DNA from 2 places in the Streptomyces sp. CA-179760 genome. Region 1 is predicted to be linked to the other one. Evidence: riboswitches for the same ligand, from Rfam matches in the RefSeq annotation. Region 1 holds a riboswitch; the other holds the start of a gene.

Evidence for each region. Region 1 has a riboswitch for glycine ahead of gcvP (aminomethyl-transferring glycine dehydrogenase). Riboswitches for the same ligand answer to the same signal wherever they lie in the genome.
Region 2: another riboswitch for glycine. It lies ahead of gcvT (glycine cleavage system aminomethyltransferase GcvT); the one in region 1 lies ahead of gcvP (aminomethyl-transferring glycine dehydrogenase).

The regions. Positions count from the first base shown of each region.
Region 1 is NZ_JBNJLZ010000001.1:1,679,981-1,686,186, forward strand. It holds partial or broken gene ACQEV8_RS07405 (molybdate ABC transporter permease subunit) at 1-264, shown strand, start outside; gene ACQEV8_RS07410 (TOBE domain-containing protein) at 445-864, shown strand; gene gcvP (aminomethyl-transferring glycine dehydrogenase) at 939-3,824, opposite strand; glycine riboswitch at 4,001-4,096, opposite strand; gene ACQEV8_RS07420 (PRC-barrel domain-containing protein) at 4,210-4,584, shown strand; gene ACQEV8_RS07425 (DNA polymerase IV) at 4,602-6,008, opposite strand; gene ACQEV8_RS07430 (MerR family transcriptional regulator) at 6,143-6,206, opposite strand, start outside.
Region 2 is NZ_JBNJLZ010000001.1:6,751,785-6,757,990, reverse strand. It holds gene ACQEV8_RS30885 (enhanced serine sensitivity protein SseB C-terminal domain-containing protein) at 267-1,067, opposite strand; gene ACQEV8_RS30880 (enhanced serine sensitivity protein SseB) at 1,230-2,018, opposite strand; gene ACQEV8_RS30875 (AAA family ATPase) at 2,634-3,302, opposite strand; glycine riboswitch at 3,485-3,585, shown strand; glycine riboswitch at 3,587-3,714, shown strand; partial or broken gene gcvT (glycine cleavage system aminomethyltransferase GcvT) at 3,825-4,888, shown strand; gene gcvH (glycine cleavage system protein GcvH) at 5,013-5,390, shown strand; gene glyA (serine hydroxymethyltransferase) at 5,405-6,206, shown strand, end outside.

The DNA.
Region 1 (6,206 bases):
GCAGTGGCTCGACTCCTGGTTCGGGATCACCCTGCCCTTCACCACGGCTGGTGTGGTCCTCGCCGAGACCTTCGTGGCGGTGCCGTTCCTCGTGATCAGCGTGGAGGGCACCCTGCGGGCCGCCGACCCGCGCTTCGAGGATGCTGCCACCACCCTGGGCGCCTCCCACTTCACCGCGTTCCGCCGGGTCACCCTGCCTCTGATCGCGCCGGACACGCGGCCGGTGCCGTGCTGGCCTGGGCCCGGGCGCTCGGCAAGTTCGGCGAGTTCGGCGAGTTCGGCGAGTTCGGCGAGTTCGGCGAGTTCGGCGAGTTCGGCGAGTTCGGCGAGTTCGGCGCGACGATCACTCGATCTGCACCCCGGGGCACCGGTCTGGGCGACGGCCAAGGCGACGTATACGCACACATGCCCGGCATACGGTACTCTCCGGGCTACCGTGCACCCATGAGCCTGAGCATCCGCAACCAGCTCCCCGGCACCGTCACCGCCGTCACGCCGGGCGAGGCCATGGCGACGGTCAGGGTCCGCCTCACCGGCGGCCAGGACCTCACCGCCGCGATCACCCGCGAGGCCGCCGACGACCTCGGTCTCACATCGGGCACCGCCGTGCGCGCCCTGGTGAAGTCGACGGAGGTCGCGCTGGCCACGGCCCCCGTCGAGGGCCTGTCCATCCGCAACCGCCTCCCCGGCACGGTCACGGGCATCACGGCCGGTGACGCGATGGCCTCCGTCCGGATCACCGTCGAAGCCGGCGAACTGACGGCGGCGATCACCAAGGACGCCGCGGACGATCTCCACCTGTCGGCCGGAACCCCGGTCGTCGCCCTGATCAAGTCGACCGAGGTGTCACTCGCGGTCGCATGACGGCAGGGGCGCATGAGGGACATGAGGGAGGGGCCCCGCATCAGCGGAGCCCCTCCCTCTGACCCATCGGTCGATCAGTCCTCGTACGCGTCCAGCGGCGGGCAGGAGCACACCAGGTTCCGGTCGCCGAAGGCCTGGTCGACGCGGCGCACCGGCGGCCAGTACTTGTCGGACGCCGTGACTCCGGCCGGGAAGACGGCCTCCTCACGGCTGTAGGCGTGCCCCCACTCCCCCGCGAGCGCGCCCGCGGTGTGCGGGGCGCCCCGCAGCGGGTTGTCGTCCGCGGGCCACTCACCGGAGCCGACCTTCTCGATCTCCGCGCGGATGGCGATCATCGCCTCGCAGAACCGGTCCAGCTCGGCCAGGTCCTCCGACTCGGTCGGCTCGATCATCAGCGTCCCGGCCACCGGGAACGACATCGTCGGCGCGTGGAAGCCGTAGTCGATCAGCCGCTTGGCGACGTCGTCGACGCTCACGCCGGTCGCCTTGGTCAGCGGCCGCAGGTCGATGATGCACTCGTGCGCGACGAGCCCACCGGGGCCCGTGTAGAGCACCGGGTAGTGCGGCTCCAGCCGCTTGGCGATGTAGTTGGCGCTGAGCACGGCCACCTGCGTGGCACGCTTCAGCCCCTCGCCGCCCATGAGCCGGACGTACGCCCACGAGATCGGCAGGATGCCGGCCGAGCCCCACGGCGCCGCGGAGAGGGGGCCGACCCCGGTCTCCGGGCCCGCCTCGGGCTGCAGCGGATGGTTAGGCAGATACGGCGCGAGGTGTTCACGCACCGCCACCGGACCGACGCCGGGCCCGCCGCCGCCGTGCGGGATGCAGAAGGTCTTGTGCAGGTTCAGGTGCGAGACGTCCCCACCGAAGTGCCCCGGCTTGGCGAGCCCCACGAGCGCGTTGAGGTTGGCCCCGTCGACGTAGACCTGCCCGCCCGCCTCGTGCACCTGCGCGCAGATCTCGGAGACGTGCTCCTCGAACACACCGTGGGTCGAGGGGTACGTGATCATCAGCACCGCCAGCTCGTCACGGTGCTGTTCGATCTTCGCCCGCAGGTCCTCGACGTCGATCTCGCCGTCCTCGGCGGTCTTGACGACGACGACCTTCATGCCAGCCATCACCGCGCTCGCGGCGTTGGTGCCGTGCGCGGACGACGGGATCAGGCACACGGTGCGCTGCTCGTCACCGTTGGCCCGGTGGTACCCGCGTACGGCGAGCAGACCGGCCAGCTCGCCCTGCGACCCGGCGTTCGGCTGGAGGGACACCTTGTCGTACCCGGTGACCTCGGCGAGACGGTCCTCCAGCTCGTGGATGAGCGTCAAGTAGCCCTCGGCCTGCCCGGCGGGCGCGAAGGGGTGCAACTGCCCGAACTCGGGCCAGGTGACCGGCTCCATCTCCGTGGTCGCGTTGAGCTTCATGGTGCAGGAGCCCAGCGGGATCATGCCGCGGTCGAGCGCGTAGTCGCGGTCCGCCAGCCGGCGCAGGTAGCGCAGCATGGCGGTCTCGGAACGGTACTGGTGGAAGACGGGGTGGGTCATGTACTCGTCGGACCGCAGCAGGGCACCCGGAAGCCCGTCCTCCGTTGCGGCGTCCAGCGCCTCCACAACACCCTCGACCCCGAACGCGGCCCATACGGCACGCAGCTGGGCCCGCGTCGTGGTCTCGTCGCAGGAGATCGAGACGTGGTCGGCGTCGACGGGACGCAGGTTGACCCCGTTCCGCTCGGCGGCGGCCAGGACCTCGGCGGCCCGGCCCTCGACACGCACGGTCAGGGTGTCGAAGTAGGCCCCGTGCACGATCTCGACCCCGCCGTTCGCGAGCCCTGCGGCGAGGACCGTGGCGTACCGGTGGGTGCGCCGCGCGATGCTCTTCAGGCCCTCCGGCCCGTGGTAGACGGCGTACATGCCGGCCATCACGGCGAGCAGCACCTGCGCGGTGCAGATGTTGCTGGTGGCCTTCTCGCGACGGATGTGCTGCTCACGCGTCTGCAGCGCCAGCCGGTAGGCCTTGTTCCCGTCGGCGTCCACGGACACTCCGACGAGCCGCCCGGGCAGGCTGCGCGCCATCTTCTCCCCGACGGCCATGTAACCGGCGTGCGGTCCGCCGAAGCCCATCGGCACGCCGAACCGCTGCGTCGTCCCGACCGCGATGTCGGCGCCGAGCTCACCGGGCGACTTCAGCAGGGTCAGCGCGAGCAGATCGGCGGCGACGGTGACGAGCGCCCCGAGCGCGTGCGCCTGGTCGACGACCGGCTTGATGTCCCGTACGGCTCCGGAGGCGCCCGGGTACTGGATCAGCACGCCGTTGATCTCGCGCTCGGCGATCCCGGCCGGGATGCCGTCGCTGAGATCGGCGACGACGACCTCGACACCGGTCGGCTCGGCCCGGGTCTCAATCACGGCGATGGTCTGCGGCAGCGCGTCCGCGTCGACCAGGAACAGGCCCTTCTTGTTCTTGCCCAGACGCCGGGACAGCGCCATGGCCTCGGCCGCAGCGGTGCCCTCGTCGAGCAGAGAGGCGCCGGAGGTCGGCAGTCCGGTCAGGTCGGCGACCATGGTCTGGAAGTTGAGCAGCGCCTCGAGCCGGCCCTGCGAGATCTCCGGCTGGTACGGCGTGTAGGCCGTGTACCAGGACGGGTTCTCCATGACATTGCGCATGACGACCGGCGGCGTGAACGTGCCGTAGTAGCCGAGCCCGATCATGGAGCCGAGGACCTGGTTGCGGTCGGCGAGGGAGCGCAGCTCGGCGATCACCTCGGCCTCGCTGCGGGCGCCCGGAAGGTCCAGCGCCTCGGCGCTCTTGATCACGGCCGGGACAGCCACGGCCGTCAGCTCGTCCAGCGAGCCGTAGCCGACGTGAGCGAGCATCTTGGCGCACGCCTCGTGGTCGGGGCCGATGTGGCGCTGCTCGAAGGGGACTGCCTCTTCGAGTTCGGAGAGCGGAATGCGATGGGCGGTCATATGCGGAGGCCTCCTGGTCTGACACGACCTTCGAGGGGCACCACGGCACGGGTACCCGGACGGCCTCCCCCTCTGTCATGTCAACCTGAGAGCTTCACCGGATCGCCCGAAGGCCTCCGGCTTTCACCGTCGGTGAGAGCGGAAGCCGTGACATCCGCCCTGCTTTCCAGAGTGACCTCGTCCGTGCGGTACGTGGGCCTGAGAGATTCCGGGGAGGATTTGCTCCTTCGGCGCCTCCGATGATGTCTGGAGGACTCTCCCGCACGGGGTCAGCAGCCGTTGTCAGCCTACCAGCGCGGTCGACGCACGAACCTTCGAGTGGCCGCCTCCTCGATTGTGCCGTTTTGTAGTGGTTACGGATGAGTTGCGACCATGTGGAGGGCCCGTGCGAACCGATATCGATCCGCGCAACCTGATCGGCCGCAAGGCGTTCGACCGCAACGGGACCAGGATCGGCACGATCGACGAGGTCTACCTCGACGACGCCACCGCCGTCCCGGAGTGGGCGGCCATACGGACCGGCCTGTTCAGCCGGGACGCCTTCGTCCCCCTCGAACCCAGTGAGCTGATCGACGGCGCCCTCCACGTGCCCTTCGATCGCGCCCTCATCAAGGACGCCCCCGACTTCGGCGTGGGCCGCCACCTCTCTCCCGAGCAGGAACTCCAGCTCTACCACCACTACGGCCTCGACGTCGCCGCCCCTCCCCCGCTGCAGGACCACGACTTCGGCAAACTGGCAGGGAAGGACGAGACGGCCTGAGGCCCCGGGCAAGCCTCCTAAGGGGCGGCGGAGCGCAGCCCCACGCTCCCGGAGTCACCATCCGGCCCATGGCCCCCCTCCGGCTCTCGTAACACCAACGGCAGCGGATCCGCCGGCTCCAGCTCCGGATCGTCGACCCGGAAGGTCCGCACGCGCCCGGGCTCCGAGTCGGGCGTCTCGAACCGTACGGTGACCCGTCCCAGACCGCTGCCCTGCACCCAGCCGTGCCCGAACCCGGCATGCCGCACATCGTGCCCGGCGGGCCACCGCCGCTCGGCCGGCGCGGGCTGCTCCTCGACGACCGGCGTCGCGGCGCGCTCCTCGACGGGACCCTCCGCGACCGCCCGCTCCCCGGCCGCCTGCGCGAACAGGTCCTCCTGCGTGTAGTCGGCGAGCCCGCTGACACCCACGCCGAGCAGCCGCACGCCGCCCGTCGTGTCGACCGAGTCCAGCAGCCTCGCCGCCGCCTCACGGATCACCCCGGGATCGTCCGTCGGACCGCGCAGCGTCTCGGACCGGGTGCGTGTCGAGAAGTCGTACCGCCGCACCTTCAGCACGATGGTCCGCCCGGACAGCCCGGCCCCGCGCAGCCGCCGTACGCAGCGGTCGGCGAGCCGCTGCACCTCCAGCCCGACCCGCAGCCGGTCGTGGATGTCCACGTCGTAGGTGTCCTCGACCGACACCGACTTCGCTTCCCGCTCCGCCACCACGGGCCGGTCGTCCCGCGCCAGGGCCATGGCGTAGAGCCCGTGCCCGTGCGCCTTTCCCAGCAGCCGGACCAGCTCGTCCTCACCCGCTTCGGCGATCTCCTCGACCGTGGTGATCCCGGCCCGCCGCAGATGGTCACCCGTGGCCGGACCGACTCCCGGCAGGGTCCGCACCGACATCGGCCCCAGCATCGCCCGCTCCGTCCCGGGCTCGATCGTCACCAGTCCGTCCGGCTTGGCCTGCTCCGAGGCGATCTTCGCGAGCATCTTGGATGCGGCCAGCCCCACCGACCCCGTGAGCCCCGTGACCGCCCGGATGTCCGCACGCAGCTTCACCCCGGCCAGCCGCGCCGACCGCTCGTCCCAGGCCGCCCCTCCGGCCTCCAGGTCCACGAACGCCTCGTCCAGGCTCAGCGGCTCCACCAGCGGCGACAGCGCCCGCAGCAGCTCCATCACCCGCTCGCTGATCGCCCGGTAGAACCCGAAGCGCGGCACGAGATACGCGGCGTTGGGCGCGAGCCGCCGGGCCTGCGCCATGGGCAACGCCGAGTGCACCCCGAAGACCCGGGCCTCGTACGAGGCGGTCGCGACCACACCCCGCGGCCCGAGTCCGCCCACGACCACGGCCTTTCCGCGCAGACTCGGCTTGGAGGCCTGCTCCACCGAGGCGAAGAAGGCATCCATGTCGAGATGCAGGATCGTGGGCGCGGTTCTCACACCTCCGATGCTGCCCTACGCCACTGACAACGCCGTGCCGAACCATCCCGGTCGCTCCGGGAGACACCGCTCGCGGCCCGGCGCGGAACCGTCCCGCCCACCGCGGCCGCACGCACACCGCACTGTCCAACCCGTCAGACGGCCCGGTTCCGCCGCCGCGCCAGCTCGTCCGCCGGGTTGGGCCCGACCAGGGTCTCC
Region 2 (6,206 bases), 5.1 Mb from region 1:
GTTTGTCTCGTACACGAGACCGACCCGGCCCGTGTCTTGCGGGGAGTCTTCAACGCTTTGGCGATCTGTTGCCAGACTTGGCGATGAAAGGATGCGTAAACGTGATGCTGTCTGCGAGGTTCCGTTATCCGGACAACGGGTAACAGGGGTCGGACGCGCCGCGACAGGGGCATACTAGGACAACGTTACCCTTTTCACCCTTATCTACGCGCGGAGAGTTGAGCGGTCGTCGCGTTCCGGAACAGCTTCGCGGGCCCCGGGGCGGGTCAGTACCTGCCCTGGGGAGGGGGGTATCCGTAGCCCGAGGCCGGGGCCTGGACGGGGGCGGTGGCGTGGGCCTCACGGTCGTAGAACGGGCGTGCGCCGGCGCGCAGCCACATGGCGACCGGGTCGTGCTCGTCGGACATCGCGACGGTCGACACGGGGAGCCCGTCCGGTACGGCGCCGAGGGACTGCTGCATCATCGCGCGCACCGAATCCACGGCCGGCGGCGAGGTGTCGTAGACGTCGAGTCCGATGGCCAGATACGGCGCCCCGAGCGCGGGTTGCACCCAGGCGCGGCGCAGCGAGCGGACGGCCGGGGTGCGGTGGGCGTTCTGCGCGAGCAGGGCGTAGAACTGCGGGATCTCGATGGCGGGTTCGGACAGCCGCAGGGGTCCGGCGGGCTGGCGGTCCAGGCCCGTGGCGATCCGGCGCAGGTCGAGCCAGGGGATGCCGACGCCGCCACCGGGGGCGTGTGGGTTGAGCCAGAGGCCGTAGTGGTCGGGGTAGAGGGCGCGGGCCACGTCGATGCCGTCGACGACCTCGTAACTGCGGTTCCAGCCGCTGGCCGAGAGTTCCTGTGCGGAGGTCACACAGGGGGCGTAGCCGTGGCCCTCGACCTCCATGTTTCCGTACTGGGCGTCGGGGGATCCGGCCTGGCCCTGCCACAGGAGCATCCAGATCTGGCCGCTGTGGGGGGTCGCGAGCGCGCGCAGGAGGGCCTCATAGGCGTCATAACGCCCGGGCGTGACCTGGCGCAGCATGTGCTCGACCTGTCCGGCCGCGGCCGTGCCGCTCGCGCTCACCTTTACCGCCCCTTCGTACAACGCCTCGACCGTGACCTAGCTTAAGCCCGCGCAGGTGCCCGGGGCTTGGTGCCGCCCTGCGGGTGCGGGCCGCATGTGGTTCTCGCGCCCACGCGGCGGAGCCGCATGGTGTCACAGCCCCGCGCCCCTGAAGTATCCGGCCTACCGCTGGTAGAAAGGCCGGACCCTGTCCTTCATCCACGCGCCCACCGGGTCCTCCGCGACGTCCAGGAGCACCAGGTTGACCGGCCAGGGGGCCGGGGCGTCGGTGACGGCGCGGGTGAGGGCGTCCAGGGGCAGGGCGCGCAGGTCGCCTTCCCACTGGGAGAGTTCGACGCCGACGAACATCACCGGGTCGGCGGTCTCGATCGCGGCGAGGCAGCGGCGGGCGGTGACGACGACGCCGATCGCCTCGAACTCCGCGGAGGCGGCGGCGAGGAAGTCCACCGGGTCGTCCTGCCAGTCGGGCTCGAAGAGGCGGACCCGGCCGCCGCTCGCGGGGCCGTCCAGCGGGGTCCTGCCGGCCCGGCACAGCTCGGCGACGGCGGGCGGCGGGAGCGGGATGCCGACGACGCCGCCCGGGTTGACGGCCATCCCCGCGTGCGGGGGCAGACCGCGGGCGAACTCCACGGCGGGGGCGATGGTGTACGACATGTGCGAGCCGACGACCTGGCGGAACTGCTCCTCGGAGCTGAACACCGGCACGAACGCCTGGCCGTCGATCTCGATGCCGGGGAGGTCGAGGGGGCCGCTCTGCGGGCCGCCGCCGCTGGGCAGCGGGATCCACACGAAGCTGCGGCCGAGCACCTCGACGATCCGCCCGCCGGCCGAGGGGCCGGCGCCGAGGGAGGCCGAGAGCACCTCCTCCAGCTCGTTGCCGGGCCATCCGCCGTGCGGGTGGGTCTGCGTCTGCGCCGGGAAGTCCGCGGAGAAGTCCGCCGGGAAGTCCATCTGCCTACCGCCTGCCTGAAACCACTGCTGTGGCTCAAAGGCTAGCGGCTCGGGAAGGGCGGGCTGCCACCCCGTGAACCGCGGCGGGGGGCGCGGGCGGCCGAACGGCGCTTCCGGGCTCGCCGAACGCGGACGCCTGCCCCATACACACGGTCCGCCGACGGCAGACGCCACGGGCCCGAGCTTCCGGGCGCGCCGGCAGCAGACGCCTGCCGCGTGCACACGGCTCAGACCGCAAGCGGACGAGCCGCATGCCCGGCGCAAACGACCGCGTGGATGCCTGTCCTGTACACACGGTTCGCCGGCGGCAGCGCCGTGGACCGTGCTTCCGGGCTCACCGACCGCCGAAGCGGGCCCGCTGCACGGGGCCGCACGCGGAAGGCCCAACTCGCGGGCGCGCGCCCGCCCCATGCGCACAGCGGGGCCGCAGACGGACGGCCCGTGCTTCCCGGACGCCCGACCGCGGATGCCGCCCGCCCCCTGAACACGGCTCGCGAACCCCGGACGCCCGCCCTTGTGGAACGTGGCTTGCCAACCCCGGACGCCTGTCCGTGAACCGCGGCTCCCCCGTCGCGGACAGTCGGTCCGTGAGGGCCCGCCCACGGGCCGGGGCCGTCAGCCCGCGAACCCGATGCGGTGGAGGGTGTTCGCCGCGTCGCGGTCGGCGAGGACCGCCGAGCCGCAGCCGGTGGGCAGTTCGCCCCGTTCGACCTCGCGGAGCAGGCGGGTGGTGGCCGCGCGGTGGCGCAGGAACGCGTACCGCGAGACGCCTCGGCCGCGGTCGCGCTGGCCGGCCAGGGCCTGTTCGGGGGCGACGTCGAGCATCAGCAGATGGAGCGTGCCGCCCCGGCGGCGGGCCTCGCGGGCGAGCCAGCGGCGGACCCAGGCCTGTGTGCCGCAGTCGTGCACGACGACGCCCTCGCCGGTGCGCAGGGCGCGGCGCAGCCCGGCGTAGTGGGCGAGGCGGACGAGCGGGCGGTAGACCGCGTACGGCAGGGCGCGCGGCATACGGCGGTCCCAGTGGTCGCGGGTGTCCTGGGAGTCGATGCGCCGACCCGGCACGGTGCGCCGCATCAGCGTGGACTTGCCGCTGCCGGGCAGGCCCGTGACCACGACGATGTCCCGGGAGCCGAACAGCAGCGCGTGCGGGCCGCGGCCGGGCCGCTCGCGCAGATCGCGGACGACCGGCACCGGCTGCGGGCCGCAGACCGCGCGCACCGGAGCGGCCGGCTGCTCGGGCAGCGCGATGCCCGACGTCGTGGCGTACGCGGTGGTCCTGTTCACCGTGATCGTCCTCCCCTGGGGCCAGGTACGGAGTCCCATGCCCGCCGAGTGTAAAGAGAAGGTAATGCCCGATGTCTCTGGTTTTAGTCCTCTTCCTGCAACAGCCCTGCTACAGGGTGGTCCCCCTGCCACCCCGCGACGATGCGTGCAATGATGTGCGCGCCAACTGCATACCGGCCGTTTGAATCCGCGCGGGAGAGTCCCCAGCACCGTCCGACGCTGGGGCGCCGAAGGAGCAAGTCCCTCCCTTGAATCTCTCAGGCCCCGTTACCGCGCGGGCGAGGCACATCTGAAAAGCGGGCCGCAGCCCTCTCCGGAGTCCGGGGAAGCGGCGTGGCCCCACCCAAGGTGCAAGCCGTTGACCCGCGCGGTCATGGCGAACCTCTCAGGTTCCGATGACAGATGGGGAGGAACGACCTCGCCCGTCATGCCTTATGCCTTGGGAGACGACCGACCGTGAGCAGTACAGGAGAACTCCGCCACACCGCGCTCGATGCCGTGCATCGTTCGCTCGGCGCGACGATGACCGACTTCGCCGGCTGGGACATGCCCCTGCGCTACGGCTCCGAGCGCGACGAGCACAACGCCGTGCGTACGCAGGCCGGGCTGTTCGACCTCTCCCACATGGGCGAGATCACCGTCACGGGCCCGGGGGCCACCGCCCTCCTCGACCACGCGCTGGTCGGCAACATCGGCGGGGTCAAGCCCGGCCGCGCCCGCTACACCATGATCTGCCAGGCGGACGGCGGCATCCTCGACGACCTGATCGTCTACCGGCTGGCCGAGACCGAGGCCCCCGAGTTCATGGTCGTCGCCAACGCCTCCAACGCCCAGGTGGTCCTGGACGCACTGGTGGAACGTTCCGCCGGCTTCGACGCCGAGGTGCGCGACGACCGGGACGCCTACGCGCTGCTCGCCGTACAGGGCCCACAGTCCCGGGGATCCTGAAGTCCCTCACCGACGCCGACCTCGACGGCCTGAAGTACTACGCCGGCCTGCCCGGCACGGTCGCGGGCGTCCCGGCCCTCATCGCCCGCACCGGATACACCGGCGAGGACGGCTTCGAGCTGTTCGTGAAGCCGGAGCACGCCGTCGAGCTGTGGCAGGCCCTCACCAAGGCGGGCGAGGGCGCCGGCCTGGTCCCGTGCGGGCTGTCCTGCCGCGACACGCTGCGCCTCGAGGCGGGCATGCCGCTGTACGGGCACGAGCTGAGCACCTCCCTGACGCCCTTCGACGCCGGGCTCGGCCGGGTGGTGAAGTTCGAGAAGGAGGGCGACTTCGTGGGCCGCGAGGCCCTGACCGAGGCCGCCGCACGCGCCGAGCAGAACCCGCCCCGCATCCTGGTCGGCCTCGTCGCCGAGGGCCGTAGGGTCCCGCGCGCCGGGTACCCGGTCGTCACCGGCGGCGAGGTGATCGGCGAGGTCACCTCCGGCGCCCCCTCCCCCACGCTCGGCAAGCCGATCGCGATGGCGTACGTCGACCCCGCGCACGCGGCGGCCGGCACTCCCGGTGTGGCCGTGGACATCCGGGGCAGTCACGAGCCGTACGAGGTCGTGGCGCTGCCGTTCTACAAGCGCCAGAAGTAGACACTGGCCAAGCGCCAGAAGCAGACACCGGCCGCGGGCCGCCACCGCGGTCCCGGGCGTCTCACCCCCGCTCACCAGCGGTCCCCTTCATCAGCACTCCCGCGCGTACAGGAGAATCCAGGCCATGAGCAACCCCAAAGAGCTGCGGTACAGCAAGGAGCACGAGTGGCTGTCGGGCGCCGAGGACGGCGTCTCGACGATCGGCATCACCGAGCACGCGGCGAACGCGCTCGGCGACGTCGTCTTCGTCCAGCTCCCGGAGGTCGGTGCCGCCCTGTCCGCGGGCGAGACCTGCGGCGAGCTGGAGTCGACCAAGTCCGTGTCCGACCTCTACTCCCCGGTCTCCGGCGAGGTCACCGAGGTCAACGAGGACGTGGTGAACGACCCGTCGCTGGTGAACTCGGCCCCCTTCGAGGGCGGCTGGCTGTTCAAGGTGCGCGTCACGGACGAGCCGGGCGACCTGCTCTCCGCCGACGAGTACACCGCGTTCTCCGCCGGCTGAGAGGTCGTAGCCGTATGTCCGTCCTGAACACGTCCCTGCACGAGTTCGACCCGGCCGTGGCCGCCGCGGTCGACGCCGAGCTGCACCGGCAGCAGTCCACGCTCGAGATGATCGCCTCGGAGAACTTCGCCCCGGTCGCGGTCATGGAGGCGCAGGGCTCGGTCCTGACCAACAAGTACGCCGAGGGCTACCCGGGCCGCCGCTACTACGGCGGCTGTGAGCACGTCGACGTGGTCGAGCAGATCGCGATCGACCGCGTCAAGGAGCTGTTCGGCGCCGAGCACGCCAACGTCCAGCCGCACTCCGGTGCCCAGGCCAACGCCGCCGCGATGTTCGCGCTGCTCAAGCCGGGCGACACCATCATGGGTCTGAACCTCGCGCACGGCGGGCACCTGACCCACGGCATGAAGATCAACTTCTCCGGCAAGCTCTACGACGTCGTCGCCTACCACGTGGGCGACGACGGCCGGGTCGACATGGCCGAGGTGGAGCGGCTGGCGAAGGAGTCCCGGCCGAAGCTGATCGTCGCGGGCTGGTCGGCCTACCCGCGGCAGCTGGACTTCGCCGAGTTCCGCAGGATCGCGGACGAGGTCGGGGCGTACCTGATGGTCGACATGGCGCACTTCGCCGGGCTGGTGGCGGCGGGGCTGCACCCGAACCCCGTTCCGCACGCGCACGTGGTGACCACGACCACCCACAAGACGCTGGGCGGCCCGCGCGGCGGTGTGATCCTCTCCACGGCCGAACTCGCCAAGAAGATCAACTCCGCTGTCTTCCCCGGTCAGCAGGGCGGCCCGCTGGAGCATGTGATCGCGG